Regions from separate parts of the Nocardia higoensis genome, predicted to be linked through region 1. Evidence: riboswitches for the same ligand, from Rfam matches in the RefSeq annotation. Region 1 holds a riboswitch; each other region holds the start of a gene.
What was found. A riboswitch is a leader RNA that binds a small molecule or an ion and turns the genes downstream of it on or off. The one in region 1 is predicted to bind cobalamin.
Positions count from the first base shown of each region.

Region 2: it holds a riboswitch for cobalamin, as region 1 does, so the genes downstream of both, IU449_RS18465 (ABC transporter substrate-binding protein) here and IU449_RS14700 (CbtB domain-containing protein) in region 1, are expected to answer to the same signal.
Region 3: it holds a riboswitch for cobalamin, as region 1 does, so the genes downstream of both, IU449_RS03220 (FecCD family ABC transporter permease) here and IU449_RS14700 (CbtB domain-containing protein) in region 1, are expected to answer to the same signal.

Region 1 is NZ_JADLQN010000002.1:124,615-134,841, forward strand. Features, by position in the region: gene IU449_RS14665 (ATP-dependent Clp protease ATP-binding subunit) at 1-2,250, shown strand, start outside; gene IU449_RS14670 (sensor histidine kinase) at 2,492-3,907, opposite strand; gene IU449_RS14675 (SRPBCC family protein) at 3,978-4,430, shown strand; gene IU449_RS14680 (OsmC family peroxiredoxin) at 4,667-5,107, shown strand; gene IU449_RS14685 (transcriptional regulator) at 5,135-5,755, opposite strand; gene IU449_RS14690 (transposase) at 5,802-6,848, shown strand; gene IU449_RS29045 (zinc ribbon domain-containing protein) at 6,811-7,062, shown strand; gene IU449_RS14695 (CbtA family protein) at 7,287-8,096, opposite strand; gene IU449_RS14700 (CbtB domain-containing protein) at 8,087-8,284, opposite strand; cobalamin riboswitch at 8,316-8,492, opposite strand; gene IU449_RS14705 (antibiotic biosynthesis monooxygenase family protein) at 8,530-8,853, opposite strand; gene IU449_RS14710 (alpha/beta fold hydrolase) at 8,889-9,683, shown strand; gene IU449_RS14715 (A/G-specific adenine glycosylase) at 9,871-10,227, opposite strand, start outside.
Region 2 is NZ_JADLQN010000003.1:120,214-130,440, reverse strand. Features, by position in the region: gene IU449_RS18500 (hypothetical protein) at 1-937, shown strand, start outside; gene IU449_RS18495 (hypothetical protein) at 1,003-1,743, shown strand; gene IU449_RS18490 (hypothetical protein) at 1,895-2,650, shown strand; gene IU449_RS18485 (IS256 family transposase) at 3,092-4,333, opposite strand; gene IU449_RS18480 (hypothetical protein) at 4,427-4,600, opposite strand; gene IU449_RS18475 (DUF4185 domain-containing protein) at 4,644-5,729, opposite strand; gene IU449_RS18470 (hypothetical protein) at 5,949-6,581, opposite strand; cobalamin riboswitch at 6,714-6,847, shown strand; gene IU449_RS18465 (ABC transporter substrate-binding protein) at 6,983-7,894, shown strand; gene IU449_RS18460 (FecCD family ABC transporter permease) at 7,891-8,916, shown strand; partial or broken gene IU449_RS18455 (ABC transporter ATP-binding protein) at 8,913-9,704, shown strand; gene IU449_RS18450 (bifunctional adenosylcobinamide kinase/adenosylcobinamide-phosphate guanylyltransferase) at 9,926-10,227, shown strand, end outside.
Region 3 is NZ_JADLQN010000001.1:711,913-722,139, reverse strand. Features, by position in the region: gene metE (5-methyltetrahydropteroyltriglutamate--homocysteine S-methyltransferase) at 1-1,214, opposite strand, end outside; cobalamin riboswitch at 1,347-1,576, opposite strand; cobalamin riboswitch at 1,887-2,105, shown strand; gene IU449_RS03220 (FecCD family ABC transporter permease) at 2,284-3,264, shown strand; gene IU449_RS03215 (ABC transporter ATP-binding protein) at 3,264-4,034, shown strand; gene IU449_RS03210 (ABC transporter substrate-binding protein) at 4,035-5,051, shown strand; gene IU449_RS03205 (AMP-dependent synthetase/ligase) at 5,841-7,679, opposite strand; partial or broken gene IU449_RS03200 (formylglycine-generating enzyme family protein) at 7,792-8,442, opposite strand; gene IU449_RS03195 (hypothetical protein) at 8,489-8,797, opposite strand; gene IU449_RS03190 (hypothetical protein) at 9,258-9,671, shown strand; gene IU449_RS03185 (GTP pyrophosphokinase family protein) at 9,840-10,227, opposite strand, start outside.

The DNA of each region.
Region 1 (10,227 bases):
AACTACATCGGCACCGAGCACATTCTGCTCGGCCTCATCCGCGAGGGTGAGGGCGTGGCGGCGCAGGTGCTGGTCAAGCTGGGTGCCGACCTGAACCGGGTCCGTCAGCAGGTCATCCAGCTGCTGTCCGGGTACCAGGGCAAGGAGCCGGTCGAGTCCGGCACCCGCGGCGAGACGGGCACCCCGTCCACTTCGCTGGTGCTCGACCAGTTCGGCCGCAACCTCACCCAGGCCGCCCTGGAGGGCAAGCTCGATCCGGTCATCGGCCGCTCGAAGGAGATCGAGCGCGTCATGCAGGTGCTGAGCCGCCGCACCAAGAACAACCCGGTGCTGATCGGCGAGCCCGGCGTCGGCAAGACCGCCGTGGTCGAGGGCCTGGCCCAGGCCATCGTCAACGGCGAGGTCCCCGAGACGCTCAAGGACAAGCAGCTCTACACCCTCGACCTGGGTTCCCTGGTCGCGGGCAGCCGCTACCGCGGTGACTTCGAAGAGCGCCTGAAGAAGGTGCTCAAGGAGATCAACACTCGCGGCGACATCATCCTGTTCATCGACGAGCTGCACACGCTGGTCGGCGCGGGCGCGGCCGAGGGCGCGATCGACGCGGCCTCCATCCTCAAGCCGAAGCTGGCTCGCGGTGAGCTCCAGACGATCGGCGCCACCACCCTCGACGAGTACCGCAAGTACATCGAGAAGGACGCCGCCCTGGAACGCCGCTTCCAGCCGGTGCAGGTGGGCGAGCCGACCGTCGAGCACACCATCAACATCCTCAAGGGTCTGCGCGACCGCTACGAGGCGCACCACCGGGTCTCCATCACCGACGGCGCGCTGGTCGCCGCCGCCACCCTGGCCGACCGGTACATCAACGACCGGTTCCTGCCGGACAAGGCGATCGACCTCATCGACGAGGCGGGCGCGCGCATGCGCATCCGCCGGATGACCGCGCCGCCGGACCTGCGCGAGTTCGACGACAAGATCGCCGACGCCCGCCGGGAGAAGGAGTCCGCGATCGACGCGCAGGACTTCGAGAAGGCCGCGCGCCTGCGCGACAAGGAGAAGCAGCTCGTCGCCAAGCGCGCCGAGCGCGAGAAGCAGTGGCGTTCCGGTGATCTGGACGTCGTGGCCGAGGTCGACGACGAGCAGATCGCGGAGGTGCTGGCCAATTGGACCGGCATCCCGGTGTTCAAGCTCACCGAGGAGGAGACCACCCGTCTGCTCCGCATGGAAGACGAGCTGCACAAGCGGATCATCGGCCAGGAGGACGCCGTCAAGGCCGTCTCCAAGGCGATCCGCCGCACCCGCGCCGGTCTGAAGGACCCCAAGCGTCCCTCGGGCTCGTTCATCTTCGCCGGCCCGTCCGGTGTCGGTAAGACCGAGCTGTCCAAGGCCCTGGCGAACTTCCTGTTCGGCGACGACGACGCGCTCATCCAGATCGACATGGGCGAGTTCCACGACCGCTTCACCGCCTCGCGCCTGTTCGGTGCCCCTCCGGGCTACGTCGGCTACGAGGAGGGCGGCCAGCTCACCGAGAAGGTGCGCCGCAAGCCGTTCTCGGTGGTGCTGTTCGACGAGATCGAGAAGGCGCACCAGGAGATCTACAACACCCTGCTGCAGGTGCTCGAGGACGGCCGCCTGACCGACGGTCAGGGTCGCACGGTCGACTTCAAGAACACCGTGCTGATCTTCACCTCGAACCTCGGCACGCAGGACATCTCCAAGGCGGTCGGCCTGGGCTTCTCGGCGAGCAACAACGCCGGCTCGAACTACGAGCGGATGAAGCTCAAGGTCAACGACGAGCTCAAGAAGCACTTCCGGCCCGAGTTCCTCAACCGCATCGACGATGTGATCGTCTTCCACCAGCTCACCAACGAGCAGATCGTCCAGATGGTGGACCTGATGATCAACCGCGTCGCCACGCAGCTGAAGAACAAGGACATGGCGATCGAGCTCACCGATACCGCCAAGAACCTGCTGGCCAAGCGTGGCTTCGACCCCGTGCTCGGTGCCCGGCCGCTGCGCAGGACCATCCAGCGCGAGATCGAGGACCAGCTGTCGGAGAAGATCCTCTTCGGCGAGATCGGCCCCGGCCAGACCATCCTGGTCGACGTCGACGGCTGGGACGGCGAGGGCTCCGGCGAGGACGCCCGCTTCACTTTCACCAGCAAGGCGAAGCTGACCAAGGCCGAGGACAAGCCCGAGGTGGTGTTGACCGGCGCCGCCGAGGGCCCCGCCGAGGCCGCCTCCGGCGAGTAATCAGTACCGCGATACGACATCGAGGCCCGCTCCCGCCAGGAGCGGGCCTCGATCGTTCCACACGGCCGGATGGTCTGCCGCGGTGAGATCGGTATCGCGAACGGCCGGAGTCCTCGCGACGGTGCCACCGCATCTCGCTGCCGTCACGTGGTCGGCGAACTGGAGCGCGATCTACCAGGCTGCCCCGGCGAGGTAGATGTCTCTATGCCCTGCGTCGGCGGGTGACGACCCGCTCGGAGGGTTATTCCGGCGCGCCCGCGTCGGCGGGAGCCGGTTCGGGTTCCGACGGGTCCTCGACCGCCTTCAGAATGGGTGTGGCGGTGGCGGGGCGGACCGGCAGCCGCGCCGCGACGCGGTAGCCGCCGCTGGGCCGCGGGCCCGCCGTCAGCGCGCCGCCGAGGGCGTGGGCGCGTTCACGCATCGCGATGATGCCGTTGCGGCCGCCGGGCGACCGGGTGAGGGTGCCCAGCGGGCGACTGTTGTCGATGGTGAGGTCCACCGACTCGGCGGTGTAGCGCACGCTGACCGTGGCGGTCGCGCCCGCCGCGTGGCGGATGACATTGGTCAGCGATTCCTGGACGATGCGGGCGGCCGCGGTGTCGATGTCCTCGGGCAGGCTGACCGGAGTGCCCACGACTTTGATCTGCACGGCCAGGCCGGTGGAGCGGGCCCGGCGCACCACCGAGTCCAGATCGGCGATGCTCGGCTCCGGCGGTCGCGGCGGGGGTGGCGGCGTGGGCGTGGGTTCGGCGGGTGCGCTGCGGGTGGTGTGGGTGCCGTCGCGATCGGCGCGGGCGGACGTGGGCGCCATCCCGAGCCGGCCGCTGACGCCGCCGCGTTTCCCGCTGCGGCGCGGGCGCTCCGGATCGGCGGTCTTGTCGTCGGCCAGAGGGCCGGAGACCAGGCCGCGCCGGATGGTCGGCAGCATCGCGTGCACCTCGTCGAGCGAATCCTTGCTCGCCTTCTTGATCGCCGCCAGCGCCGACCGCGCCTGCATCGGCTTGCGCTCGAACAATTCCAGCGCCACCGAGGACTGCACGTTGATCAGCGAAAGGCTGTGTGCGAGAACGTCGTGCAGTTCGCGTGCCGACTGCAGCCGCTCCTCGCAGGCGAACCGCTCGCGCTGGGCGTGCTCGGCCCGCCTGGCCGCGTCGAAACGCCGCTCCCGCAATTGCGCGATGAGCTTGCGCACCCGCAGCGCCTCGGCCGCGCCGAGCACGACCACCAGCCAGCCCAGCACGGCCAGCGCCATCCAGCCGCTGACCGGCCGCCCCAGCAGCGCGGGCAGCGGCCAGACGAACAGCAGGAAGCTCAGCGGCGCGAAAGGATAAGTCCACCAGCGTGACCCGTTGACCGCGGCGGTGAGAAAGGCGATCACCGGCGAGAGGAAGACCGGGCCGTAGCCGTAGTCCAGCGCGAGATAGATCCCGCAGGCCGCCAGTGTCACCACCAGCACGGCCAGAGGCTCGACCTGCCGCAGCGCCAGGGCGATGGGCCCGGCCAGCAACAGGACGCAGCCGAGCACGTCCAGCGAACGCACCCCCGACTGCCCCACATTCACCGCGCGACCCCCCGCGACCTGGATCATCGCGACGATGAGCGCGATGGCGCAGTCGCGCACGATCGAGTCCCGATTCGCTATGGCTGGCACTGTCACCCCTGCAGCCTATTCGGCCATGCCGCCGAGGCTCCGGTCATGCGGTGATTTCGGCGGGTAAGGTCCGGGCATGGTCGACCAGTCCACTCGCCTTCCCGATCTGTCCGCCCGCCCGCACGAACTGTCCGTGGAGCGGGTGATGACCGCGCCCACCGCGCTGGTTTTCGCCGCGCTCACACGGGGTTTCGACATCTGGCTGGCGGCGCCGGATTCGGTGCGGATGCGGCCCGAAGTCGGTGAACCGTTCTATTTCGAGACCGAGTTCGAGGGCAAGCGCAATCCGCACTACGGCCGCTTCCTGCGCTTGGTGCCGGCGCGCGAGGTCGAGTTCACCTGGGTCACCGCCGCCACCGAGGGCGCGGAGACCGTCGTGCGCGTCGAACTGGTGAAGCAGCCGCGTGGCATCAGACTGCGCCTGCGCCACAGCGGATTCGCCAGCGCCGCGGTACGCGATCTGCACGAGCAGGTCTGGCCGAGGATGCTCGATCAGCTCGAGGAGCGCACCGCGGCCGCCGTCGGCTGAGCCCGGTCGCGTGCACGCTCGCTCGGAGATGTCGGTCGCGTCGAGTAATCGCCGCGCGCCGGTGTCGCCACTGTGGCCGCTCGGGTCGTCGACGCGATCGCGCGGTGGTGCCGACGACCTGTCGTGACGGGCCGAGACCGTCGCGAAGCGGCCTCGCACGATCCGGCACGCGAGTAGGTTCGATCGTGCAGGAGTACGGCCCAACAGCATTTCGGTCTCATCGTGAAAGGACAATGATGCCAACACGTACCGCGCGCACCGCCTGGTCCGGTGGTCTGCAGGACGGTTCCGGTCAGGTGGAGCTCGCCAGCTCCGGCGTCGGCAAGTACGACGTATCGTTCCCCAAGCGCGCCGCGGACGATGCCGACGGCACCACCAGCCCCGAGGAGCTGATCGCCGCCGCGCACTCGTCCTGCTATGCCATGGCGCTCTCGGCGCAGATCGCCACCGACGGCGGCACCCCGGAGAGCCTCGACGTGACCGCCGACGTCACTCTCGGCCCCGATCCGGCGGGCGGCTTCCGCATCAGCGGCATCAAGCTGACCGTGCGCGGCCGGGTACAGGGCATGGACGCCGACGGCTTCCTGGCCGCCGCCGAGGCCGCCAAGGCCGGTTGCCCGGTGTCCAAGGCACTGGCCGGAGTCGACGACATCGCCCTGGACGCCGCGCTCGCCTGATCAGCGCATCTGCCGAAACCCGGCGGGTCAGCCCACGAGCGCGGTGAGCGCCGTGCGGGTGGCCGCGTCGGCGGGGAAGAACGATTCGACGGCGAGTTCGGCGGTGGTCACATTGCGCGGCGTGCCGAACACGCTGGTGACGCTGAGCAATGCCAGTTCGTGCCCGTCGTGCCGTAGACGCATCGGCACGGCGGGCACGTCCGCGTCCGGAACGGATGCAAGCGCGAAGCCCCTGTCGACAGGGTAGGCGGCGAGTTCGGAGTACAGCTCGGCCAGTGCCGGGGAGCCGGTAGCAGTGATCTGCCGCTCGAGACGGTTCAGAACATGCCCGCGCCACTGGCCGAGATTGACGATCCGAGGTGCGAGACCGCCGGGGTGCAGGGTCAGGCGCAACACGTTGACCGGCGGTGTCAGTAATGCGGGATCCAGGCCGACGAGGAAGACGCCCACGCCCGCGTTGGCGTCGAGCATCGTCCACTCGCCGTCCACCGCCAGCGCGGGGAACGGTTCGTGCGCGCTCAGGATCCGGCGGACGATCGCGCGGATCGGGGCCAATGTGGGCTGGTGCACCGCCTTCAGGGCGGTGGTGAAGGCCCACGCGGGAGGGCTTTCCAGGCCGAGCGTGCCGTAGGCCGTAACGTGGATCATGTTGTAGCGGAACATAATTGACGTGTCTGCATGATAATGTCGGGGCGTGCAGCTTCGGTACAGCTACCGCGTCTACCCGACGCCCGGTCAGCAGGTCGCGCTGGCACGGGCGTTCGGGTGCGCGCGGGTGGTGTACAACGATGCCCTCGCCGCCCGGCGGGAAGCGTTCGGCCGGGGTGAGCGGATCGGTGACGCGGAGTTGTCGCAACGGTTGACCGCGGCCAAGGCGACCCCGGAGCGGGCGTGGCTGGGTGAGGTGTCGTCGGTGGTGTTGCAGCAGGCGCTGGCCGACTTGAATACCGCGTACCGGAATTTCTTCGCGTCGGTGACGGGGAAGCGGAAGGGTGGGCGGGTCGGTGTGCCTCGGTTCCGGTCCCGCCGGGACCATCGGCAGGCGATCCGGTTTACGAAGAACTCCCGGTTCGCGGTCACGCCGGGTGGGAAGTTGCGGTTGCCGAAGATCGGTGAGGTGCGGGTGGCGTGGTCGCGGGATCTGCCGTCGGAGCCGTCGTCGGTCACGGTCATCGTTGATGCGGCGGGCCGGTACTTCGCGTCGTTCGTCGTGCAGGTCGACGAGCAGCCGTTGCCGGAGTTGGACGCCGAGGTGGGTATCGACCTGGGGTTGACCACCTTCGCGGTGATGTCGGACGGGAAGACGATCGAATCGCCGAAGTTCCTGCGCCGAGCCGAGCGCCGGTTACGTAAGGCTCAACAAGCACTGTCGCGTAAGGAGAAGGGGTCGAAGAACCGGGCGAAAGCTCGGCTGAAGGTGGCTCGCGCGCATGCCAGGGTGGCGGATGCGCGGCGGGACTGGGCGCACAAGCAGTCGACACGGATCATTCGCGAGAACCAAGCGATATTCGTGGAGGACTTGTGCGTGAAGGGTCTGGCCCGTACCCGGTTGGCGAAATCGGTGCACGATGCGGGCTGGTCGACGTTCACGACCATGCTCGAGGAGAAGGCAGCCCGGTACGGGCGAACCTTCGCCAAGGTGGATCGCTGGTTCCCGCCTGTGCTCGAGGTGTGGGGTGGTCGGGCAGAAGAAGCCACTGCACGTGCGGGAGTGGACGTGCGTGTGCGGCACGATCCATGACCGCGATGTGAACGCGGCAACGAATATTCTCGCGGCCGGGCGGGCCGAGAGGGGAAACGCCTGTCGAGTCGGTGTAAGACCTCAACGGAGCAATCCGGCGGGCAGTCGACGCAGAAGCAGGAACCCACCGGAGCGGCACACCCTGCCGCGGGAGGAATCCCGGTCGTTCGTTCACGGCCGGGAGGACGTCAACACGAGGAAGACTTCGAGATAGATAGAGATATGGGACTCGACAGGCGCTCTGGTCGCGCAGTCGCGCCAGTTGGCGCTGGTGCCGTAACTCGGCCCGGAGGGCACGAAAACGAAAGGTGGTGCGAGCCTGCGCCGGCTCGCACCACCTCTTTCGGCAGTCTCTCCCCGGTCCGTAGGTACGGGCCGGGGTCTCACGTCGCGAAGGAGATACTCCCTCGCCCCCTCAACCGTGGGAACGGATTGGGCTCATCCCGCGGCGACACGCTCGCGTTCGGCAGTTCGCGTGCGGTCCGAGAACTCGGTCAGTGCCGCGAATCCGAGCCCGAGCGCCGCCCACAGAGTGGCCGACACCGCGAGCGAGGACACCCGGAACTGCCACAGCAGGCTCGGCGGGAAGTCCGCGGACACCTCGTCCACGCCCGGCAACAGCACATAGCCGACGGTCGTCACGGCGACGAACGCGAGCACGCCGCCGATCAACCGGACCGTCGACAGCTGCCCGGCCAGCACTCTGAACGCGTACAGGCCTGCCCCGACCGCGGCGATGCCGAGCAGCACCACCGCCACCCACAGCAGAGTGCGGTCGTCGATGGTGTCCGGGTCGCCCACCGCGGGGGGATTCGCCGGATACTTGAAGAACGGCACCGCGGCGATCGCGGCCCAGCCGCTGACACCGAGGAGCATTCCCAGTGCGGGACCCGACAGCGAGGTGAAGCGGCGCGCGTAATGCGCCACCGCGCCGAAGATGGCCCCGAGCGCCAGTCCGTAGAGGCCGAGCGCCAGGAACTGGCCGAACTTCTGGCCGGTCCGGCTCACCACCGCGTCGTCGCCGTGGGAATGCGCCGCGTCGTCGCCGTGGGAATGACCGGCTTCGGCCCCGTGCGAGTGCCCGTCGGCCGCCGTTTCCGATGCCGCCATCGCCTCTTCGAGCGCGATCGCGGCGTCGACGTGGGGTCCCCCGACGAAATGGCCGACCGTGGCGGCCAGCAGGCCGGCGATCACACCGGCCAGCAGACCACGCAACAACAGAGTTTTCAGCGATCCCGTCAGTGGCACGGAACACCCAGCAGATGCCGTCCGTCGTGCATCAGCTCGTGCAGGAACATCCCGCCGCGCGAGATCGCGCCCTGGTCGAACCCGACCAGGTAGAGGGTGAGCAGTGCGAGAAGAACGACACCGACCGTGACGAGCACGGTCGCGACCGAATCGGTCGCCCTGGTGGCGGGGATATGCGCGATGGCCATGGGATCCTCCTGAGGGATCTGCGTCCCGTAAAGGGGGTTTGTGCGATGGTGCCGGTGTCTGGCTCCCGCCGCCCCGAGAACCCCCGCCGGTGGCGGAGACGGACTCGGCACGTCGAATACAGTGGCGCGACCGCTCCGGATTCCCACCGGATTACCGCTCACCCTCGCTTGGTCACCTCGAACTGTGACACCCGGGGTTGTACGCCGTCAATACGATGCTGACGGCGCCCACCCCCGGACAGTGCTCATTCGCCCGCCGCGGCCTGCGCGGGCACGTCGAGGACGACCTCGAACTCCAGCAGCGAGGCGCCGGTGGAGACCGGCTTCTTGTCGCCGCTGCCCGCGTGCGCGGTCCGCGCGGGACCGTCGCGCCACGCGGCGAAGGACTCCTCGGAATCCCACTGCGTGACCACGAAATAGCGGTCGTCACCGGCGACCGGGCGCAGCAGTTGGAACCCGAGGAAACCCGGGGAGTTCTCCACCGCGTGCGCGCGGGCGGCGAACCGCTTCTCGAGTTCGGGACCCGCGCCCTCGGGAACCTCGATCGCATTGATCTTCACAACAGCCATACCACCGACAATACGGCCGGGGCACAATCGAGTCGATGGTGACAGAGGCGAAGTCGGCCGCGCCCGCGAATCGCGCGGGGCCGCTACACGACGAAGGCGGCGCGGGCGCCCCGATTCTGCTGCTGCACGGCTTGATGGGCAGCGCGCGCACCTGGTCGGGCCACCTGGACTGGTTGCGCGACCACGGCCACGTGCGCACCTTCGACGCCGCCGGTCACGGCAGGCCCGCGCCGTCCGAACCGGCCACCGAGGCGTTCGTCGCCGACCTGGCCGAATCCACCGCCGAGATCACCGAACCGATGGTGGTGATCGGGCATTCGATGGGCGCCCTGCACGGCTGGGTCTTCGCCGCGCGGTATCCCGAGCGGGTGCGCGCACTGGTCGTGGAGGACATCGGCCCCGATTTCACCGGCCGCACCGCCGCGAACTGGGCGACCATGATCGAGGCCTGGCCGCAGCCGTTCCCCGACGCCGCGGCCGTGATCGACTACTTCGGCGAGGTCGCGGGCCGCTACTTCCTGCGCTCCTTCCAGCACAGCCCCGACGGCTACCGCCTGCACGGTTCCGTCGCCACCTTCCGCGAGATCTCCGAGGAATGGGGCCGCCGCCATTTCTGGGACGAATGGACATCCGTGCGAGTACCCACCCTGCTGATCGAGGGCGAGCACACCATCACGGTGCCGGGGCAGATGCGCCGGATGGCCGAGGTGAACCCGCACGCCGAGTACGTGTGGGTCGAGGGCGCGGGACATCTCGTGCACGACGAACAACCGCGCCGCTACCGGTCCGAGGTCGAGCGGTTCCTCGGCCGCGTCCTCGCCGACCGCTGAGCTCGTCACCGGTTCGACCGGTCACCGATCCACGCGGCCGACGAGCCGCGTGGTTCGCCGACACCGAGGCGCCGCGACCCCGTCCTGATCCGCTGGGCGCCGATCCGGGTGACCGGGCGCAGCGGGCGATCGCCCAGGCGTGCGGCAACCGGTTCGTGGTGCCGACCACGGGATCGGGCCCGTCGGCTCAGCGCTCGCCTTCGCCCGCCAGCGCGAACAACCCGTCGGCGGTCTGCTCGACGAGCCCGTCGACCAGCAGCGAGTCCAGCGCTCGAGCGCGCTGACCGGGATCGCGGGTCCAGGCCAGATCCAGCCGGACCCGCTCGACCGGTCCGGCGGCATCACGCAGCACGTCCAGCAATCTCCCCCTGGCCTGGCGGTCGGTGCCCTCGTACTTCTGAGTCCGGCGCACCACCTGCGAGGCGGGCCTGCCTGCCTCGACCCAGGCGCAGCGCGGCAGCGGGCAGCGCGAACACTCGGGGCTGCGGGCCGTGCACACGGTCGCCCCCAATTCCATCAGCGCGGCCGAGAACCGGGCCGCGGG
Region 2 (10,227 bases), on a different contig from region 1:
CAATGGTGGTCGAGGCAGTGGTAAACCGAGTCCGCCGCTTTCCGAGCAGCGCATACTGGAAAGTGCTACGCCTCCTACCCGAGACGGCATGTATCAGAATCATCCGGACTGGAACATTGAGAACATCGACACGGATTCCAATGTTCGCGGATTTGTGGGTGACGCACTCACCCGTGCCAAACTACGGTTGCTGGGTTACCAGATCATCGCTGCTGGGGAAAATGCCAAAATTCCTGTTCCGGGTAAGCCGGGTGAATTCTTCAAGCCGGATTTCATCGCTGTGGATCGGAACGGCAACCTTGTACTCGTTGAATCCAAATTCAATAAGTCGAAGTATCAGCCTGACCAGTTCAACGGATACAGCTACTATGCGGAGAACGGTAAACAACTCGAGATTGATCTCGCCGCGAATCCGGATCTGCTGGACGCTCTGCGGCGCAACCAGGTCGATACCAGCGATATGGTCATCGATCGCGTGGAGACCGTCCGTTGGGACAACGAGTGGGCGCCGACAGATGAGGTGCTCAGACGAGCGGCCGACGACCCCAAGATCTTAGGCAGCCTGGTCGATGGGACGACCAAGAATCCGGAGTGGCGGGATTCGGCTCTCACCGCGCTTTCCGAGCTGAATGCCGAGGCGGCGAGACGGTCCTTCAATTCACGTGACTATCTGGCTGCGGTTCACTATCAGTCTCGCCATCAGGCGTTGGAGCTGCTTCGCCACATCGAGCCGAGTCTGCAAGCGCTGAACGAGAGCCTTATGGGCGCGGGCGCGCCGCCTGCGCTTCCCATCGCCGCCCTACGTCCTGTCTCCGCTCGATCAAAGCGGCCGGCGGATCAGTCGATGACAATGAATATCGTGACTCCAGCCGGTGGGATCCGGCAGATCACACGAGCTGAGGAATTGCAGTCCATGACTCACGCGGCCCATCTATGAGGCTCATCGGGCCGTGATGGCGGGGTTAGTTTAGTGTGGTGGGCTTACTTCGAGAGGAGACAGTCGTGGTCACCAGGAAAGCCCGACTGATGGGGAAGGTCGTCGATCAACTGACCGAGGCGTTGGCGGCGGAGGGCTTCACTCCCTCCGAACCGCTGGACGACCTGGGTACCGCCGGGCCCGACGATAAGAAGCCATCATGGATCAGAGCGTGGTTCGTCGGACCCGATAGTGGGGTGCCTCGGATGACGTCGGCGGTCAAAGCCACCGTCCAGGGCAACGGCCATGGGGGTGTTGGCATCGCGGCGAGCGCATGGCTCGTGTCGGCTGCTGTCGAAGACGTACTGCGAGATATGCCTGCGGAAGCTTTGGCCAAGGGTGGCTGGGGGCGGAACTACTTGGAGTCAGTGGATTTCGGGTACTTCGAGAATCCTCTCGATCCCGGCGTGATCGACGTGGGAGGTGAAGTCGGCATCGAGGGTGCCGTGCGCGAGTTCATACGGCTTCTGCGAGGTCCGGTGGCTGAATGGTTCTCGCAATTCAACAGTCCTGGAAATCTTTTGGCGGCTGCGCGGACATCGTCCACGCAGGCTCGCTTGGATAGGGAGAATCCGGACCCGGTGCTCCTGCGGGCCACCGTCGCATTGTCCGTGGTCAACGATCAGGTCGAGGACGCGGCGGCGCTGATGGATTGGTACCTGCGCCGAAATGCGTTCCATAAATGGGATTCCGCCGACCGTGCGCAGGCATTCGACGCAGCGATGATCGAACGCTTTCCCGTATACGCTGACGCGCGGGAACGCTGACGGACCGAGACTGCGCCGGTTCGCGGGGTTTATCGAGCGAATTGCGGGTGAGAGCCGACTGGCCCCGACCCAACCAGCTTCTGCGTGGTCGTGATCGCGCGGATGGAAGTAAGACGTCCTGCTCGGATAGGCAGGATGTGGAGGTGAACCGATGACGGTGAACGAGCACGATCGCATCGACCAGGTCGCTGTTGGGCCAGATGGTCGGCTGGTGTTGGTGATGGTGGAGGAGCGGCCGTATCGCGATGGTGATGTCGCGGCGTTGGCCGAGGACTTCCGGCGGAAGATGAACAGTTACGTTCATGCGGTGCGGTCGGGGAACGTGGCGCAGCTGGGTCAGGAGCACAGGCTGACGGACCCGGTCGGGGTGGATATCGTCTTGTTCTGCGAGTCACGGCCGCCGGAGGTCGTCGAGCAGATGATCGGCATGGTGAACCGGGAGCTGGCCGACGAGGGGGTCACAGCGCGGTGGGAGTCCTGGGCGGGCGATGCGGTCGGGGTGGATGTCATCGAGTGTGCTCTGGTCACCGAAGTGGTAGAAAGTATCGATGGTGCGTGGAATTTCGCGCTGTTGTGGGTGACACTGGTCGGTGGCGCCGGTGCGGCGGGGGTGCAGGTGCGTCGTCTCGACGGGACGGTGGACAACCTGCGGCCCTCCGCGGGTCTGCTGGAATTGCTGTCCGAGCACAAGCGCGCGTCGTACGACGCGGCTTCCGGAACTTGGCTGAGTGGGCAGATCTCGATCGCCGACCCGGACCGGTATCGCTCGGAGTTCTCGAAGACGGAGATTCCCGACTGGCAGCCCGCGCCGACCGAGGAAGATCTGCACGCGGAGTTCGCAGTCTACGCCCGGCCGGCAAATGAGATTCCGGATTTTGTACGGCGAAACGTTCGAAGCCATGAGTGATCAGCCGGAAAAATCGCGAGCCTGTAGGTCCGGGCTAAACTCGCGAAGCGACGGTGTGACCTTGGGTTTTCAGCGTGTCGCAGGGGCGGGCACAGCTTTGGCAAGTGATGATCGTGGTTGTCTAACCTCAATCTTTCGCCGGGCCTTCGGTCCGGCGTGATCGGTTTCGGATTGGTTTCTGGTGGCTGAACAGCGGCTGGTGGGCAGCACAGGGTAGCCCGGTCAGCGGGTTTCTGCCGGGTTCCACGGGCCCGGACGAAAGTCCTTTCGATGCTTGTAGGGATGGTTTGCGCTGGTCATCCTGGTTACAGGCGTCCAGGGCGGTCAGTAGCAGGCTGGTGCTGCGGTGATGCCGGGATATCCGGAGGTGGGCCCGGCGGGCGTGGTGGTCAAGTCCAATTGGATGGTGTAACAGGGTGATCGCCGCGTGACCCTGTGTGGTCAGGCGGTCAGGGCTGCGGGGTCGGTGTCCTCCTGTTCGCTGTTGGGGCTGGTCAGGCGGGCGCGGGAGCGGGCCAGGACATCCAGGCCGAGGTAACGGCGGCCCTCGATCCACTCGTCATGCTGTTCGGCCAGGACCGCGCCGACGAGGCGGATGATCGCGGTCCGGTCCGGGAAGATGCCGACGACGTCGGTGCGGCGGCGGATCTCTTTGTTCAACCGTTCCTGCGGGTTGTTCGACCAGATCTGACGCCAGATCTGCTTGGGGAACGCGGTGAACGCCAGCAGGTCCGCCCGTGCGGTGTCGAGGTGGGCAGCGACTTTCGGCAGCTTCTCGGTCAGTGCGTCAAGCATCCGATCATATTGTGCTTCAACAGATTCAGCGTCGGCTTGATCGAACACCGAATGCAGAAGAGTGCGAACCCAAGGCCACGAAGACTTCGGACACGCTGACATCAAGTTGACGGTGTAATGCGTTCGACAGCGCTGCCAGGACGCGCCGGGCAGGGTGGCGCCGATCGCGGCGACCAGCCCGGCATGAGCATCGGAGGTGACCAGCTCGACTCCACTCGAACCGCGGGCGACCAGATCACGGAAGAACGCCAGCCAGCCGGCGCCGTCCTCACCGGAGGTGACCTGCAGGCCCAGGATCTCTCGGTAGCCCTCGGCATTGACGCCGGTCGCGATCAAGGCGTGGACATTGACCACGCGCCCGTTCTCCCGCACCTTCAGCACCAGGGCGTCCGCAGCGACGAACGTGTAAGGCCCTTGATCGAGCGGTCGGGTGCGGAACGCCTCGACCTGGGCGTCGAGATCGGCGGCCATGATCGATACCTGCGACTTCGACAGCCTTGTCACCCCGAGGGACTCGACGAGTTTCTCCATCCGACGCGTGGAGACACCGAGCAGGTAGCAGGTCGCCACCACACTGGTGAGGGCTCGTTCGGCGCGTTTACGCCGTTCGAGCAGCCAGTCGGGAAAGTAGCTGCCCGTGCGGAGCTTCGGGACCGCGACGTCGATGGTGCCGACGCGGGTATCGAAGTCGCGGTGGCGGTAGCCGTTGCGGGAATTGACCCGCTGTTCGGATCGTTGGCCGTAGCCGGCACCGCAGATCGTGTCGGCCTCGGCATTCATCAAGGTGTGGATGAACGTCGAGAGCAGCTCACGCAACAGGTCAGGGCTGGCAGTGGCCAATTGCTCGGTCAACAACGCGCTCGGGTCGATAGGCTGGAGATCGGTCATCGCGTGGTCTTCTTCCTTCTCGTGACTTTGGTCGGTCTCTTGAAGGATCACGCGATGACTGAACCGTCACGGGTAAGGGACCGGCTTCAGGTTTCAGGCCAGCGCCGGTCGGCCTGGCGATAGTTGAGCGTAGTAGTCGGCCTCGTACTCGGCCGGGGTGAGGTAGCCGAGCCGGAATGCAGTCGCGCGTTGTTGTACCAGTCGCCACCATTCCATCAGTGCGTACTCGACATCGGTGATGGTCTTGAACGGGCCATGGCGGCGCACGACCTCGGTCTTGAACAGGCCGATGATCGATTCAAGGGTTCAGTCACAACGGTGTTCGCATGAGTACCACGTTGTACTGGCTGTGCACGGTGAGCAGGAAGTACAGGTCGTCTCCGGTCTGATACGGGAAGATCATCGGCGCGTACGCGGTGGGCAGGTCACGGGCATCCACCAGCACGCGAGGCGCGCTCCACGGCCCCTCAGGGGCCGGAGCTGTCCGCAGCACAACCGAATTCGCTGGGTCGGTGGTCAGCATGACGTATTGGCCGAGGTGGTCGTTCCACTGCACCGACAGCTCACCGACATTGCCGACGATCGGCGCGGACGCTTTGGGGTCGTTGGGTTTCCACGCGCCGCCGTCCCAGTATTCGTAGGCATCGATGTTGGCGATGTCGGCTTCGCGGACGCGGGAGAGGAAGCCGGGGTTGTCGCGGCCGGCGGGGGTGCCGTAGCGGTAGACGAACCCGTCGTTCTTCAAAAACGCGTTCTGCTGGAAGCGCTCGTGCCCGTCGACATTGGCGCGGCGGGTGGTGGGCAGTTGCACCCAGGTCCGGCCGCCGTCACCGGAGGAGGCCAGGGTGGAGAAATTGGTCTCCCACTTGCCGTGATCGCCCCAGTGGCGCACCGACATCATGCTCATGTACTGCACGCCACCGACCGAGATTCCGGCGGTGGGGATGAAGCTGATTTCGATGCCGGGGATCTTCGGGCTCGGCAGCGGGTTGGGGGTGATGCTGTCGAAGTAGATGCCTTCCGACGGGTCGGTGGTGGTGCTGTGGAACAACATGTTGGATGTCCACGCCCACATGCTGCCCGCGAGCAGGTTCGGGAAGCCCAGTCCGGCGGTGTCGCCGAACGCGGTGATCATTCCGCCGCGGCCGTCGTCCCACATGATGCCGAGGTCGGTGCCGAGGACGTTGACGGTGTGGGTTTTGTTGGGGCTGTCCATTCCGGTCATCTGGAACACGGCCTCGGTGGGGCCGGGGAGTTTCGGCAGGCCCTGCCATCCGTTGAGTACCGGGATCGGGTTGATGTTGTTGGGGTCGGCTGTCGCGGGCGCACCCAGCGCGACACAGCAGGCGGCGGTGAGCACGCCGATCCTGGCGAGTGCGGACAGCGATCGTTTCATCCGGCGGAGTCCCTTCTGGTAGCGCGCGGTCTGCGGGTGTCATTGTGCCCGCATCGGGACCGGATAGGGGGTAACCGCCGGGCGGTTGTCCGCAGTCTGTCTTGAGACCGAGCGGTCCGGCAGGGACCGCGCTGCTTCGCTTGGCCCCCATGTGCAACCGGTACCGACCGCGGCTCGAACTGTCGGCCCCGCCACTACGGCGGGGCCGACAGCTTGCGGTCAGTCGGTGAAGAGCTCCGCGGCGGTTTCGGCGGACAGTGCGCGGTCGAACCAGCGGGTGAGGGTGTCGGCGTCGGCGCAGTCACGGATGCGGTGGCGGTCGCTGTCGGTGAGGGGGACGCGGCGGTGTTGGAGGATGCGCAGGATGTCTTCTGCGCGTCCTTCTTGACGTCCCTCTTGACGTCCCTGTTCGCGCCCTTCGTCGCGGATGCGCTGCGAGGTCTGCGAGCGGAAGAAGGAGAGATCCACGGACATCATCTGCCTCCAGGTGTCGGCGGCCGGGCTGGTGCCGAGGCCGAGTTCGGTGAGTTCGGCGACGATGGCGGCGTCTTCGTCGTCGATGCCCCGCAGGGCGGCGGCCAGCGATTTCAGTATCGCACCGATGCTGGGGTGGTGGGCGTGGGTGATTGCCGACAGGGCGGCGAGCGGGACATCGGTGATCGCTTCGGCGGTGTCGGTGATGACGGGGACATTGTCGGGGCCGAGCAGCAGCGGCCGTGCGACGAGGCTCGGCCATTGCCGGGGACCGATGACGAAGGGTCCGCCTGCCCATCGTTCGGTGGTCTCGTCCTGGCACACGACGAGCAGAACCGGGGGAAGCAGGTATTTCGAGTGCAGGTGCGCCAGGTACATCAGTCGATCATATGTTCGAAACCGAAGTACTCTGGTGCAGCCTCGAGGACGGTCTGTCGGTCTGAGGTCCGCCGGTTCGGACGTGTCGGGGCACGGCGAGGCCGGTCGGTTTCCGGGGTGAACTACGCTGCGAAATGCCCTGCCGAACCCGGCCGGGTACCGCGGCGTCACGGTGAAGCCGGTGGGAATCCGGCACTGTCCCGCAACTGTGAGCTCGGCGTTTCGCCGGGTGAGTCAGGTCGGCCGCCGTCGCGGGAGGCGTACTTGTCCTCGGATGAAGGACGGTATGGACGGAGGATGTCGTGCCACTCGCTTCCCACCGGCGGCTTATTGCTTCCCGACGGCCGCACGCTGCCCGCCGGGCGGGTGCAGGACGATTCGAGACGGACCGGCTACTCGGCATGGCTGGGCGGTCCGGTGGCGCACGACGGTGGGGCACGGTCTGGCGGCTCGTCGCCGCAGGCGCGTTGATTCTGCTGAGCGCGGCGTGCAGCGCCTCCGAGCCTGCCCCGTCGACCGGCGGGAACAGCGTGGACGGGTCCCCCCGAGCCATCGTCTCGCTCAGCCCCACCGCCACCGAGATGCTCTACGCGATCGGTGCGGGGGAGCAGGTGGTCGCGGTCGACGACCGCTCCGATCACCCGGCCGACGCTCCCGTCACCGACCTGTCCGGCTACACCCCGAACGTCGAGGCCGTCCTCGGCTACGACCCCGACCTCGTCGTGGCCAACGCCGACACCGGCGACCTGGTCGCCGGGCTCGAGCGGGCCGGCGTCGAGACGCTGATCCTGCCCGCCGCGCGCACCCTCGACGACACCTACGCCCAGATCGAACAGCTCGGCGCTGCCACAGGGCATGTCGGCGACGCGGCCGAACTCGTCGCCGGAATGCGCACCGATATCGACCGCATCGTCGCCGGACTCCCCGACCGCGACGCCCCGCTGCGCTACTACCATGAGCTCGACAACACCTACTACACCGTCACCGACGACACCTATCTCGGCGCGATCTACTCGATGCTCGGCCTGCGATCCATCGCCACCGGCGGCAACGGCTACCCGCAGCTGTCGGCGGAGTACGTGCTCGAGCAGAATCCCGATGTGATCTTCCTGGCCGATGGACAGTGCTGCGGAGTCACCCCGGAGGTCGTCGCGCAGCGCGCGGGCTGGGGTGAGCTCACCGCGGTCCGCGACGGCCGGGTGCACGTCCTCGACGAGGACATCGCGAGTCGCTGGGGACCGCGCGTCGTTGATCTGGTGCGTGAGATCGCCGCCGTAGTCGCGGGCGCCCCGGCCGTCCGCCCCACCTCTTGACCGGGACCCGGCGTCGCGCGCTGGTGGTGACCGGCGCGGTTCTCGCGCTGCTGGTCGCCGTGTTCGTGAGCATCCTCGTGGGACCGGCCGGGCTCACCCCGCGCGGCGTCCTGCTGGACATGGCCGATCGACTGCCGTTCGTGGATGTCGAGTCGGGCCTGTCGACGCGACAGCGGGCCATCCTCTGGGACATCCGGATGCCGCGCACCGTCCTCGGCGTGCTCGTCGGCGCGATGCTCGCCGTGGCCGGGGCCGCCTACCAGGGCGTCTTCCGGAATCCGCTCGCCGACCCGTACCTGCTGGGCGTCTCCAGCGGCGCGGGGCTCGGGGCGACGCTCGCGATCGTCGCCGGTGGCGCGGCCGGATTCGCCGGTGTCCCCGTCGCGGCCTTCGCGGGCGGCCTGCTCGCGGTCGCGGCGACCTACACCCTGGGCCGCACGGTCGGCGGGCTCCGGTCGGAAGTGGTGGTGATCCTGGCCGGGGTCGCGGTGGCCGCCTTCGCCAACGCCGTCCAGACCTTCTTCATGCAGCTGCACGACGACACCCTGCGCCAGGTCTACTCCTGGATGCTCGGCCGGCTGACCACCGACGGCTGGTCCGAAGTGCTCGTCGTGCTGCCCTATGTCGTGGTGAGTGTCGTGGTCATCGCACTCCACCGGCGCACACTCGACGTGATGGCGGTCGGCGATGTGGAAGCCGCGAGCCTCGGCATCGATCCGGCGCGAGTGCGCCTGATGCTGGTCGGCGTCGCCACGCTCGGCACCGCCGCCGTGGTCTCGGCGGGCGGTCTGATCGGGTTCGTCGGCATCGTGGTTCCGCATGCCGTGCGGCTGCTCGCCGGTCCTGGCCACCGGCTGCTGTTGCCGCTGTCGCTGGTCACGGGCGCGGCGTTCCTGGTGTTCGCGGATGTGCTCGCCCGGACCGTCACGGCTCCGGCCGAACTGCCGATCGGCGTCGTGACGGCGGCGGTCGGCGCGCCGTTCTTCCTGTTCGTGCTGCGACGCAGCCGAGGGGTGTCATGACCGGCGCGCGCGCCGAGGCGGTGACCTGTGTCCGGGTCGGCGCCGAACGCGGCGGCGTCGAGGTGCTGCACGAGGTGGATCTGGTGGTCGCCGCGGGCACGTGGGTTTCACTGGTCGGTCCCAACGGTTCCGGCAAGACCACACTGCTGCACGCACTCGCCGGACTCGTGCCCGCCACCGGCGAGATCCAGGTGGCGGGGGTGCGACCCGGTCGATCGTCGCGCCGCGCCACGGCCCGCGCGGTCGCGTTGATGCCGCAGCGTCCGGTGGTGCCCGAGGGTGTCACCGTGCGTGAGCTCGTCCACCTCGGCCGCACCCCGCACATCCCCCGATTCGGCAGCGAGACCCTGCGTGACCGCGAGATCGTGGACCGGGTGATCGCGCGCCTCGACCTCCAGGAATTCACCGCGCGCACAGCCACTGCACTGTCCGGCGGCGAACTGCAGCGCGTCGTGCTGGCCCGCGCGCTCGCCCAGCAGCCGCGGGTCCTGCTGCTCGACGAACCCACCAGCGCCCTCGACATCGGCCACCAGCAGCAGGTGCTCGACCTCGTCGACGCCCTGCGCAGGGAAGAAGGGCTGACCGTCCTCGCCGCTATGCACGACCTCACCTCCGCCGCGCAGTACGGCGAACGGCTGATCCTGCTGGATCGCGGCCGCATCGTCGCAGACGGGCCGCCCCCAGAGGTACTGACCGTGGCCCGCATCGCGGAGGTATACGGAGCGCACGTCGAAGTGCTCGACCGTCGCGACGGTCGGGCCGTGCTGCCTCTGCGCAGCGGACCTTCACCTGACTTCTCCGCTGGAACACTGTTCGGCAAGCTCTCGCAGGGAGACACCCGAGAATCGCATGCGGGCAGGGCTCCATCCGGTGAATCGGGGGCGGGTGAAACTCTGTCCGGTGAATCGCGGGCGAGTGGATCCCTGTCCGGCGAATTCCGGCCGACCGAGTCCCGGCCCGCCGAAATCCCGCCGGACGGATCACGGCCTGATGAAACGGAGTCACCCTGATGGAAATCGTCCTGCTGGGCACGGGCGCCGCCGACGGGTGGCCGTCCCCGTTCTGTCGCTGCGAGTCCTGCCGAGACGCCGCCGCCCGCAACCAGATTCGCGGCCAGACCGCCGCCCTGGTCGACGACGTCCTCCTGCTCGACTGCGGCCCCGAAGCCCCGCGCGCCGCTGTCCGCCTCGGCCGCACCCTCGCCGATGTCCGCCACATCCTGCTCACTCACGCCCACCCCGACCATCTCGACCCGCAGGTTCTGTTGTTCCGATCCTGGATAGACACCGGTCACGACCTGGAGGTGATCGG
Region 3 (10,227 bases), on a different contig from region 1:
CCGAGGGACTCGAGCCGCGCCCGGACCGCGCCGTTGTGCAGGCGGGGGTCCTGCCGTCGGTCGGCGATCGCGGCCCGTGCCTCGGCGAGTTCGGTGGCGACGGCGTCGGCGCCTTGGCGCAGCGCGGTGGCCAGCATGCGGATCTCGGCGACCTTCTCCCCGCCGAAGGCCAGCCACGAGCGCAGCCGCGGCTCCACCTCGGGCTCCTGTTCCAGCGAGTAGGGCACGTGCAGCAGCGAGCACGACGAGGACACCGCGACGGCCGCAGCGCTGCCCAGCAGCGTCGCCAGCACCCCGAGCGCCCGGTCCGGATCTGTGCGCCAGACGTTGTAGCCGTCGACCAGGCCGGCGACCAGCAGCTTGCTCGCCAACGCCGGAAGCGACGCGACCTCCTCGACCGTGGCGCCGGAGACGAAGTCGACCCCGATGGCCTCCACCGGGGTGGCCGCCAGCGCCGCGAGAGCGGGACCGGGCTTGCCGAAGTAGGTCGCCACCAGCAGCGCGGGTCGGTCGGTGGCCCCGGCCAGCTCCCGGTAGACCGAGGTGACGAGTTCGAGTTCGGCCTCGTCGAGATCGGTCACCAGGATCGGCTCGTCGATCTGCACCCACACCGCGCCCGCCTCGGCCAGTAGGGACAGCAACCTGCGGTAGAGCGGCACGAGATCGGCGATCCGGTCCAGCGCTGCACTGCCGTCGACGGTCTTGGCCAGCTTCAGGAAGGTCACCGGGCCGACGACCACCGGCCGGGCGGGCACGCCCAGCTCCTGCGCCTCGGCCAGTTCACCGAGCAGCTTGCCCGGATCCAGCGTGAATGCGGTGTCGGCGGCGAGCTCGGGAACGAGATAGTGGTAGTTGGTGTCGAACCACTTGGTCATCTCCAGCGGGGCGATGGTGTCGGTGCCGCGCGCGGCCGCGAAGTAGCGGTCCAGGTCGTCCTCGATACCCGACACCCGTTCGGGCAGGACACCGAGCAGCACCGCGGTGTCGAGCACATGGTCGTAGTAGGAGAAGGTGCCCACCGGGACCGAATCCAGACCGGCGGCCTGCGCGACCCGTAATTGGTCGACGCGCAGCTTTTTCGCGCTCCGGTGCAGCGTCGGCGCGTCGGTGCGTCCCGCCCAGTAGGCCTCGACGGCCCGCTTGAGTTCCCGGTTCGGTCCGATTCGCGGCAGTCCCAGCACCGTCGCGCTGAACGGACTCAGAGGTTTCGACATGTCATGTGCTCCGTCGATGGCAGGGTCAGCCGCCACCTGTCCGGACGCGCACGACGACAACGCACCCGGACAAACCGAATGCGTGAGATGTCGGCGTAGCGCCCAATCCGCGAGGCGACGGCCGCTGGACACGGCGTGTCCAGCACAACCGGCAGGTCTTCGGACTCGCGGGCATCGACCACGACGGGTCGACCCGGGATCGAGCACTTCCCGGGCTGGTACTACCACGCCGTCGCTTCCCAGGCCGTGTGGCCCAGTGCTGTGTGACGGCGGTCGTTCCCGCTCACCGCTGCGGGACAGTCCCGGATTCTCACCGGGTTCCCTCTCGCCCTCCGCTCGTCACCGAGCGAGGAGCTTCGACGTCCCGCGCACACCACAGCGGCACGGGACGAACCAGCTGCGGAACCAGGATAGGCCAGCACCACTCCCCCGCCTACCGGGGTCCTCACCGAAACCGAGCCGACGCTCCGGTCGAGCACCTCGACGACGCACGGCGGGCGGGATGCCATTCGATGCAGCGGACCACCGGAACTGCCGGGATCGTCAGCTGGGCGACCGGCTCAACGGAGTACGCGCCGCCACCAGGTCCGCACGCATGCCATCACCACCTCAGCTGAACTCCGTGGGCCATATCGAACGCGTGACCGTGGCGCTGCACCATCGGCGCGAGTGTTACCGTGGCGGCGCGTCGGCTACCGCTCGGCTTCGGCCGGGCGGTTCGCAAGAGGGAATCCGGTGGAAGTCCGGAACTGCCCCGCAGCGGTGAGTGGGAACGACCGCGGTCACACAGCACTGGGTGTCCACCCGGGAAGCGACCGCTAGTAGGTGGGATCGGTTCGTCCGGTCCCGGGTCCACGAGTCCGAAGACCTGCCGGCGTGGCCGCGCCGTTCGGTGTGGTCGCTTGTCGACCCCGAGGGAGCGGTCGGCGAGGTCACGGGCTCGCTCTGCGTGCACGTCCTCGTGTGCTGTCTCGGATCGACCGGCCGGGTTCGATCCGTGAAGGTTCTGGTAGTGCGTCGATTGTCCGTGGCCACCTTGGCCGCCGCCACCCTTGTGGCGTTGCTCGCGATGTCGATTCTCGCGTTGATGTTCGGTACCGCGCCCATCCCCTGGCGCGATGCCCTCGGGTTCCTGTGGGCCGAGCTCTCCGGTGGCCCCGTGGCGGCCGCCGATATCGCCAACTACCGGATCGTGGTGGATTCCCGGCTGCCGCGTGTGCTCACCGCGGCGCTGGTGGGCGCCGGGTTGAGCGGGGTCGGGCTTATCGTGCAGGCGATGGTGCGCAACGCGCTGGCCGATCCGTACGTGCTCGGCATCTCCTCAGGAGCGTCGGTGGGCGCGGCCGCGGTCGTGCTGTTCGGCGCCTTCGGCGCGCTCGGGGTCTACGCACTGTCGACGGCGGCGTTCGCGGGCGCGCTGGCCGCGACCGTGCTCGTGTACCTGATGGCGCGCACGGCCGCGGGGCTGGTGCCGTTGCGTCTGGTGCTGACCGGCGCGGCTCTCGGATACGGATTCTCCGCTGCGACAACGGTGCTGGTGTTCCTGGCGCCGCGTGGGGACGCGGCCCGGTCGGTGATGTTCTGGCTGCTCGGCAGCCTGGCTGGCGTCACATGGAGCGCGGTTCCCTCGGTGGCCGTGGTCTGCGCGGCGGGTTCGGTGGTGATCGTGGTGTGTGCGCGACGACTGAACGCGCTGTCGATGGGCGACGAGGTCAGCGCCGCGCTGGGTATGGACGCCGCCCGGCTGAGGCTGCTGCTGTTCGTGGTCGCGGCCGCGATGACCGGCTGTTTCGTGGCGGTGTGCGGGGCCATCGGTTTCGTGGGCCTGGTGGTGCCGCACGTGGCCAGGTTGCTGGTCGGCGCCGATCACCGCAGGCTGATCGTCATCGCGCCACTGCTGGGGGCGGTGTTCCTGGTGACCGCCGATCTGCTCGCCCGCACGCTGGTCCCACCGCAGGAGTTGCCGCTCGGTGCGATCACCGCGGCGGTCGGTGTGCCGGTGTTCCTGCTGTTGATGCGCAGGCGCGGCGCGATGGTGGGTGGCCGGTGATGCGGGTCGACTACCAGGACGTGTCCGTCGAGATCGACGGCGCGCGCATCGTCGAATCGGTGACGCTCGGTATCGAGGCAGGCAGTTTCGTCGGCATCGTCGGCCCGAACGGCAGTGGCAAGTCGACCCTGCTGCGCTGCCTGTACCGGGCGTTGTCCCCGGCGTCGGGCCGGGTCCTCGTCGACGGCGACGACATCGCCGCGATCAGCATGAAGAACAATGCCCGACAGGTGGCCGCGCTGACGCAGGACACCGACATGCAGTTCGACTTCACCGCCCGCGAGGTCGTCGAGACCGGGCGGTTGCCGCATGCTGCTGCGCTGCGGTCGACGCTGCGGGAGGACGAGCGGATCTGCGCCGAGGCGATGGCGACCGCCGACGCCGGGCATCTGGCGCACCGCGGTTTCCTGTCTCTGTCCGGTGGTGAACGCCAGCGCGTCCTGATCGCCCGCGCGCTGGCGCAGCAGCCCAGGGTGCTGGTGCTCGACGAGCCGACCAATCACCTGGACGTGCACCATCAGTACAGCCTGCTGTCGGCCGCCCGCGCCCTGGGAATCACCGTGGTGGCGGCCCTGCACGACCTCAACCTCGCCGCCCAGTACTGCGACCGGCTCTTCGTGCTCAACCGCGGCCGCCTGGTGTGCTCGGGCACGCCCGCAGACGTGCTCACCCCCGGAATCGTGCGCCGCTGGTTCGCCATCGGCGGCCACATCGTCACCCATCCGAGGCTGGGCGTGCCCCAGATCATCTTCGACGAACAGGAGCAATAGATGCGGTTGACGCGCACGGGTTCGGCATTCGCGGCCGCCGTGGCACTGCTCGCCACGGTGACCGCCTGCGGTGCCGAGGTGGAACAGCCCGCCGCGGCAGGCGACGCCGCCGCGGTCACGGTAGTCAACTGTGGTACGCCGCTGACCGTGGAGGGCGTGCCCCAGCGGGTGGTTGCCAACGACACCGGCATCACCGAGATCATGTTCGCCCTCGGCCTTGCCGATCGCCTCGTGGGTTACACCAGCTATCCCGGCAAGGAACGCGACGTCGAATCCTCGCCCTGGCGCGCCGAATTCGAGTCCACCCCGGAACTCGGCCTGGCGTTCACCCGCGAAATCGTCCAGGCCGCTGCCCCCGACTTCGTCTTCGCCGGCTGGAACTACGGGTTCAAGGAGTCCACCGGCCTGACACCGGATTGGGTACGCTCCATCGGCGCGGTCCCCTACCAGCTGACCGAGGCCTGCAGGCAGCCCGGCAGCGACCGGCGCGGAGTGATGGAACCACTCGATGCGCTGTATGCGGACCTGACCAACCTCGGCAACATCTTCGGCGTCCGCGACCGCGCCGACGAACTCGTCGCCGGCTACCGCGCCCAGGTCGCCGAAGCCGCCGCGAGCGCGCCCGAAGGCCAGGAGCCCGCGCGGGTGTTCCTGTTCGACAGCGCGACACCGGAGCCGTTCACCTCCGGCCGCAGGGCGGCGCCTTCGCAGATCATCCGCGAAGCCGGTGGCGCGAACATCTTCGACGACATCGACAACTCGTGGACCAGCACGTCGTGGGAGGCCGCGGCACAACGCGATCCGCAGGCGATCGTGATCGTCGATTACGGCGCCGGGCCGGAGAACTCGGTGTCGGCGAAGATCGAGCAGCTGCGACAGCACCCGCTGATGGCGGGCACCGCCGCCGTTCGCGAGGACAACATCATCGCGCTGCCCTACGCCGCGCTGGTGGAGGGACCACGCAATCCCCAGGCGGTCGTCACCGTCGCGGAGTTCCTGCGCTCGAAGGGCTTCTGACCGATCCTCGGGCGGCGCCGTGTGCGCCGCCCTACGGGGATCTCCGCCGCATCACCGACACCGCGCCGGCGCTGCTATCGGATTCAGCACACGTGTTCACCGAAGTCTCCGGGGGTCCAGGGTCCAGTAGTTTCAGTCTCTCCGAACTCACCGAGGCGATTCGCCATAGAACTACGCCTGACTCAATCACCGTTCTTCGTCATTTCCGCAGGTCGATCCGCGTGTTCAGCGGATGTGTCCCCCCCTTCGGGCACAGATACACGGATCGTTGTGGAACGTCTTCTCCCACCCCACCGACCACGCACGCGAGCTGTGCGGCAGCGAGTTCGTTTCCTCCAGTACCTCACCAGGGCCGACAGAACTCCGATACCGGGTGGTCTCATTCATTGGACACGGGCCGCTAGAATGCAGGTTATGGAGACCCCCGGAGCGGGAGACGGCACGTCGAAAGTCACCCGGCTACCGCGTCGCCCGCGGCGCGTGACGGAAGAGGCCGGCGGGCGTCCCCACAAAACATGGCGTTCGGACGGCGGCTCCGTCTTCGACCTACCGCCGACCAAGCCCGTCCTGCGATCGGACCTGCAACGGGAGACGGGATGGTGGCCGATCGACCCCGGCTCGGGGCGGCACCCCGCCCCCAAGGGAGCCCCGGGCCGTGCCGAGTCCGATGGGAATGTCGTCGATCTCGACGCGTTACGGCGGCGGAAACGATCCGGCGAATAGACCGGCACCGGGACACCGAGGAGGGGGACGCACCGCGCAGGGCGAAGCGCCGATCCTCGGTCGGCGTCACCGATAGAGCGCGTCGATGCTGTCGGCGAGTTTGTCGACGACTATCTTGCGGCGCAGTTTCATACTCGGTGTGAGATCACCGGCCTCTACGGACAGTTCGTGGTCGATGATGTCGAATTTCTTGATCTGTTCCCAGCGATCGAGTTGGGCATTCAGGTTGTCGACGTAGGCGGCGATCACCTCGTGGATCTTCTCGTCCCGCGCGATATCGGTGAGCGGTTTGTCGGCCAGACCATGCTTTCCTGCCCATTCGGCGATGCTCTCGGCATCGAGACCGACCAGGGCGACGCAATAGGGCCGCGACTCTCCGTAGACGATCAATTCCGCCGCGTAGGGGCACATCCCCTTGAACCTGGCGGCGATCGCGGAGGGCGCGACGTATTTGCCCTGCGAGGTCTTGAACAAGTCCTTCTTGCGATCGGTGATGCGCAGGAAGCCGTCCGCGTCGATCTCGCCGATGTCGCCGGTACGGAACCAGCCGTCCGCGTCCATCGCCTCGGCGGTGGCCTCGGGGCGGTTGTGGTAGCCACTCATCACACCCGGACTGCGAATCAGGATCTCGCCGTCCTCGGCGATCTTCACCTCGGTGCCGGGGAACGGCTTGCCGACGGTTCCGAACCGGTAGGCGTCCGGGCGGTTGATGAACGACGCGGCGGCGGTCTCGGTCAGGCCGTAGCCTTCGAGCACGATGACACCGATCGCGTCGAACCACTGCGCGACATCGCGGTCCAGCGGGGCCGCTGCCGAGACGAAGTACCGCAGCCGGCCACCGAAGCGTTCACGGATTCTGGAGAGCACCAGCTTGTCGGCGACCTTGTGCTGTAAGGCGACCGGCAACGACGGATCCTGGCCGGCCTGTCGCGCGTGCGAGACCTTCAGACCGACCCCGACCGCCCAGTCGAAAAGCTTCTTCTTGATCCCGCCTTCGTCGGCCACTATGCCCTCGATACGGGCATGCGCCTTCTCGAAGATGCGCGGGGCGGCCGCCACGATGGTGGGACGCAAGATCACGAGGTTGTCGACGATCTTGTCCACCCGACCGTCGATGGCTGTGGGAAAGCCGACCAGCGGTGACAGCGCCAACATCACCTTGCCGAACGCGTGCGACAGCGGAAGCCACAGGAAGTTCAGGTCGTCGGGGCCGAGAACACGCAGGACGTCGATCGCTGCCGCGCTGTACGTCCACGCCGAATGCGGCAACCTGACGCCTTTCGGGGTGCCGGTCGTCCCCGAGGTGTACATGATGCTGCCCAAGTGCTCGGGCCGGATGCCGCGGATACGATCGGCCACCGCGTCGGGAGATTCGGCGAGCAGTCCGCGCCCGCGTTCTTCGAGATCATCGAGTGCGATCACCCAGTCTCCGTCACCCTCGCCGTCGAAGACCACCACCTGTTGCACGTCGGGCAACTCGGCGCGGCGCTCGATCAGTTTGTCGACCTGGGCCTGATCCTCGGCGACGACGACACGGCTGCCCGAGTCGGCGACGATGAACGCGACGCCCGGGGCGTTCATGGTGGGGTACACCGTGGTGGTGGCCGCGCCGGCGCACATCACGGCGAAGTCGGCGAGCACCCATTCGTACCGCGTGGACGACACGAGCGCGACCCGGTCCTCGGCCTGGATTCCGAGCGCGATCAACCCGGCGGCCAGAATGTCGACGCGCGCACCGAACTGCTTCCATGAGACGCCGACCCAGCCCTCGCCGTCAGGGAATCGGAATGCCTCCGCGTCCGGTGTGGCGGTGACGCGGTCGACCAGCATCTGGGCGACCGAAGGTGCCCGGTGCTCGATCTTGCTGAGATCGGAAAGCTCCTCGGAATTCCGGAGGAACGTCATTACTCGATTCTAAGGGAATTTCGGGCCGATCGATGCGGCGCTCGAAAAGATCGACCGGAAAGATATCGACCGGCCGGGGATCGACTGCGCGATGACGGCTCTGCTGTGGTCGTCACGAACCCGAGTCGCGTACGACGCAGCGAAAGCCCAGGGGTGACAGGTGGCCGTGTCCTCGGTCTGCCCTTGCCTGGCCGCGGGACGGTAGCGCAGGCAGTAATCGGCCGCGCACAGATATGAGCCGCCCTTGACGGCACGGCGCGGAAACCGCTGCGCCATTGTTCGCTCGGGTGCGTCGACGATCGGGTTGCGCGGGGCGCAACAGGTCGGCGACGGGTGGCTGGAGCGGAAATGGTCGGCGGTCCACTCCCACACGTTGCCGGTCATGTCGAACAAGCCGTGGCCATTGGGCGCGTACGTACCGACCGCCGTAGTGCCCGGCGTGTGTTTCTGTCCGGGAACATACCGCCACCACCGCCACCACCGCCGCCAATCGTCCAGCGGTACCGGGCGGGTGGTGGGCCGGAACACCAGCGCGCCGGGGATCAGATTTCTCCGGCTCCGCGTCCGGATAGTCCTCGGCCAGGGGCGTTCGTTCGGCGACGGTGCGGTATCCTGTCCGCTTCACGAAGCGCCGGAACGCGGCGTTGGTCACCGGGTGCGCATCGATCCAGAACGCATCGACCCGTACTCGATGCACCGGGCGCTCCTCGGGGAAGAAGTCGTCCGATCCCATGGCGAAATCGGCACCGGATATCCGGACCATGCCGCGGTGGACCTCGGCGTTGTTCACGGTGGTCACGAATGCCGCCTCAATCGCGCGAGAACGCCGCTGCCGCTGCCATTTCCAGGTCCAGGTATGGTTTTCCGCTCACATCCTCGATGACCTGATGCATGGTTCCTCCGGTGAACGGGAACGGGGACCGGTAACGCGCGGTCACGGGCTGACCGCTGTCCCGACCTACGCAGACTCCCTCCCCCACACCGGAGAACACGGTGGGGCGGTCGGTGTCGAACCGTCCCCAGCGGTCGGTGTCGAACCGTCCCCAGCCGGACGGGCATGCCGCGTGAACGGCGTCGGCGAACCAGCCGCGATGCCAGATGCCGCGAGTCCCGAGCATCGAAGAGAACTGGGTCTGGCTCCGGCTGAACCACCGAGAGTCGATGTGTGGTCGAAACGCGACGCGCGGTGGCCGCGCCCTGCCGCGGACCGGCTGTCCGGATACCCGCTTGGTCAACATCTTCCGAGGTCATCAAGGACACCGACCGGAAGGGATCCTGGTGCGAGAGTTGCCGGTTCGAGACGTCGGACCTCACCGGCACGGCACAGCGATCACTCGATCCGGGCCGCGAGATCGAAATTTCGAGGTATTCAAGATCGAATTGTCGAGGTATTCAAGATCGTGAACTCGGGAATTCAAGATCGAGCGGTGTTACCTCGACACAATATGCAGTTTGCCAAGTATTAACGGTGATTCATCACACAGAAAGCGGAGTGGATTTGCTGATTTCGATTCCTTAACGTTGCTGGTGCGCGCCGTGATGGTGTCGTGATATCCACCAGTGGAAGGAAGCTCCGCCATGATCTCTCGCAAGACTCTCGTCGCCGCCGGCGCCGTCACCGCCGCCGCCCTGTTCTTCGGACCGGCCGCTGTCGCCTCCGCCGAAAGCGCCACTGCCGTCACCGGTTCCGCCGCCCTGGCGACGGGGTCCGCCGGCCTGGCCGCGGGGTCCGCGGAAACCGGCCTGGCCACGGGGTCGGCAGGCCTGGCCGCAGGTGTCGCCGAAGGTGGTCTGGCCTCGGGCTCCGCCGGGCTGGCCACGGGTTCCGCGGGTCTGGCCGCGGGTTCCGCCGAGGGCGGCGGCCTGGCCTCCGGCTCCGCGCTGCTCGATACCGGCAGCTCCGCCTTCGACGGCGGCACCTCCGCCCTCCTCAACATCATCGAATCGATCATCGGTGTCCAGGAGCTGACCCAGCCCGAACCCGCCGCCTGATCCTGCCGTATACAACCGCTGTGCCGCACGCCCCGAGTCCGCGGGTGTGCGCCATTGCGGCGAATTTGCCATTGCGGCGAATTCCTCAGCAACGAAAAGTTCCCGAATCGGTTCGATCGAGATCCCTACCGGTCGTGGCGAACAGCCCCGCGAACCACGCCGGTAGGGTCAGTCCCGGGAACTGCGGGCGTGCTCCCAGAAGTATCGCAGCACATCGTCGTCGATGTCGGCCTGGGCGCTCGGGTTGCGGGCGTCCACCCCGTGCACCTCGGTGTGCAACTGTTCCATCCGGCGGTCGAGTTCTGCCGCTGTCCGGGCGGCAGTGGTCAGATCGTCGATCAGCCGCTGCGGGACATGGCCGTCGAACTTGTAGAAGATCTTGTGTTCGGTCGTCGCCCAGAAGTCCATCGCGACGGTGCGAACCTGGAGTTCGACGGTCACGTCCACCCGCCCGCTGGACAGGAACACCGGGATCTCGAGCAAGGCGTGCAAGCTCTTGTAACCGTTGGGCTTCGGATGGGCTATGTAGTCCTTGACCGCGATCACGCGCACATCG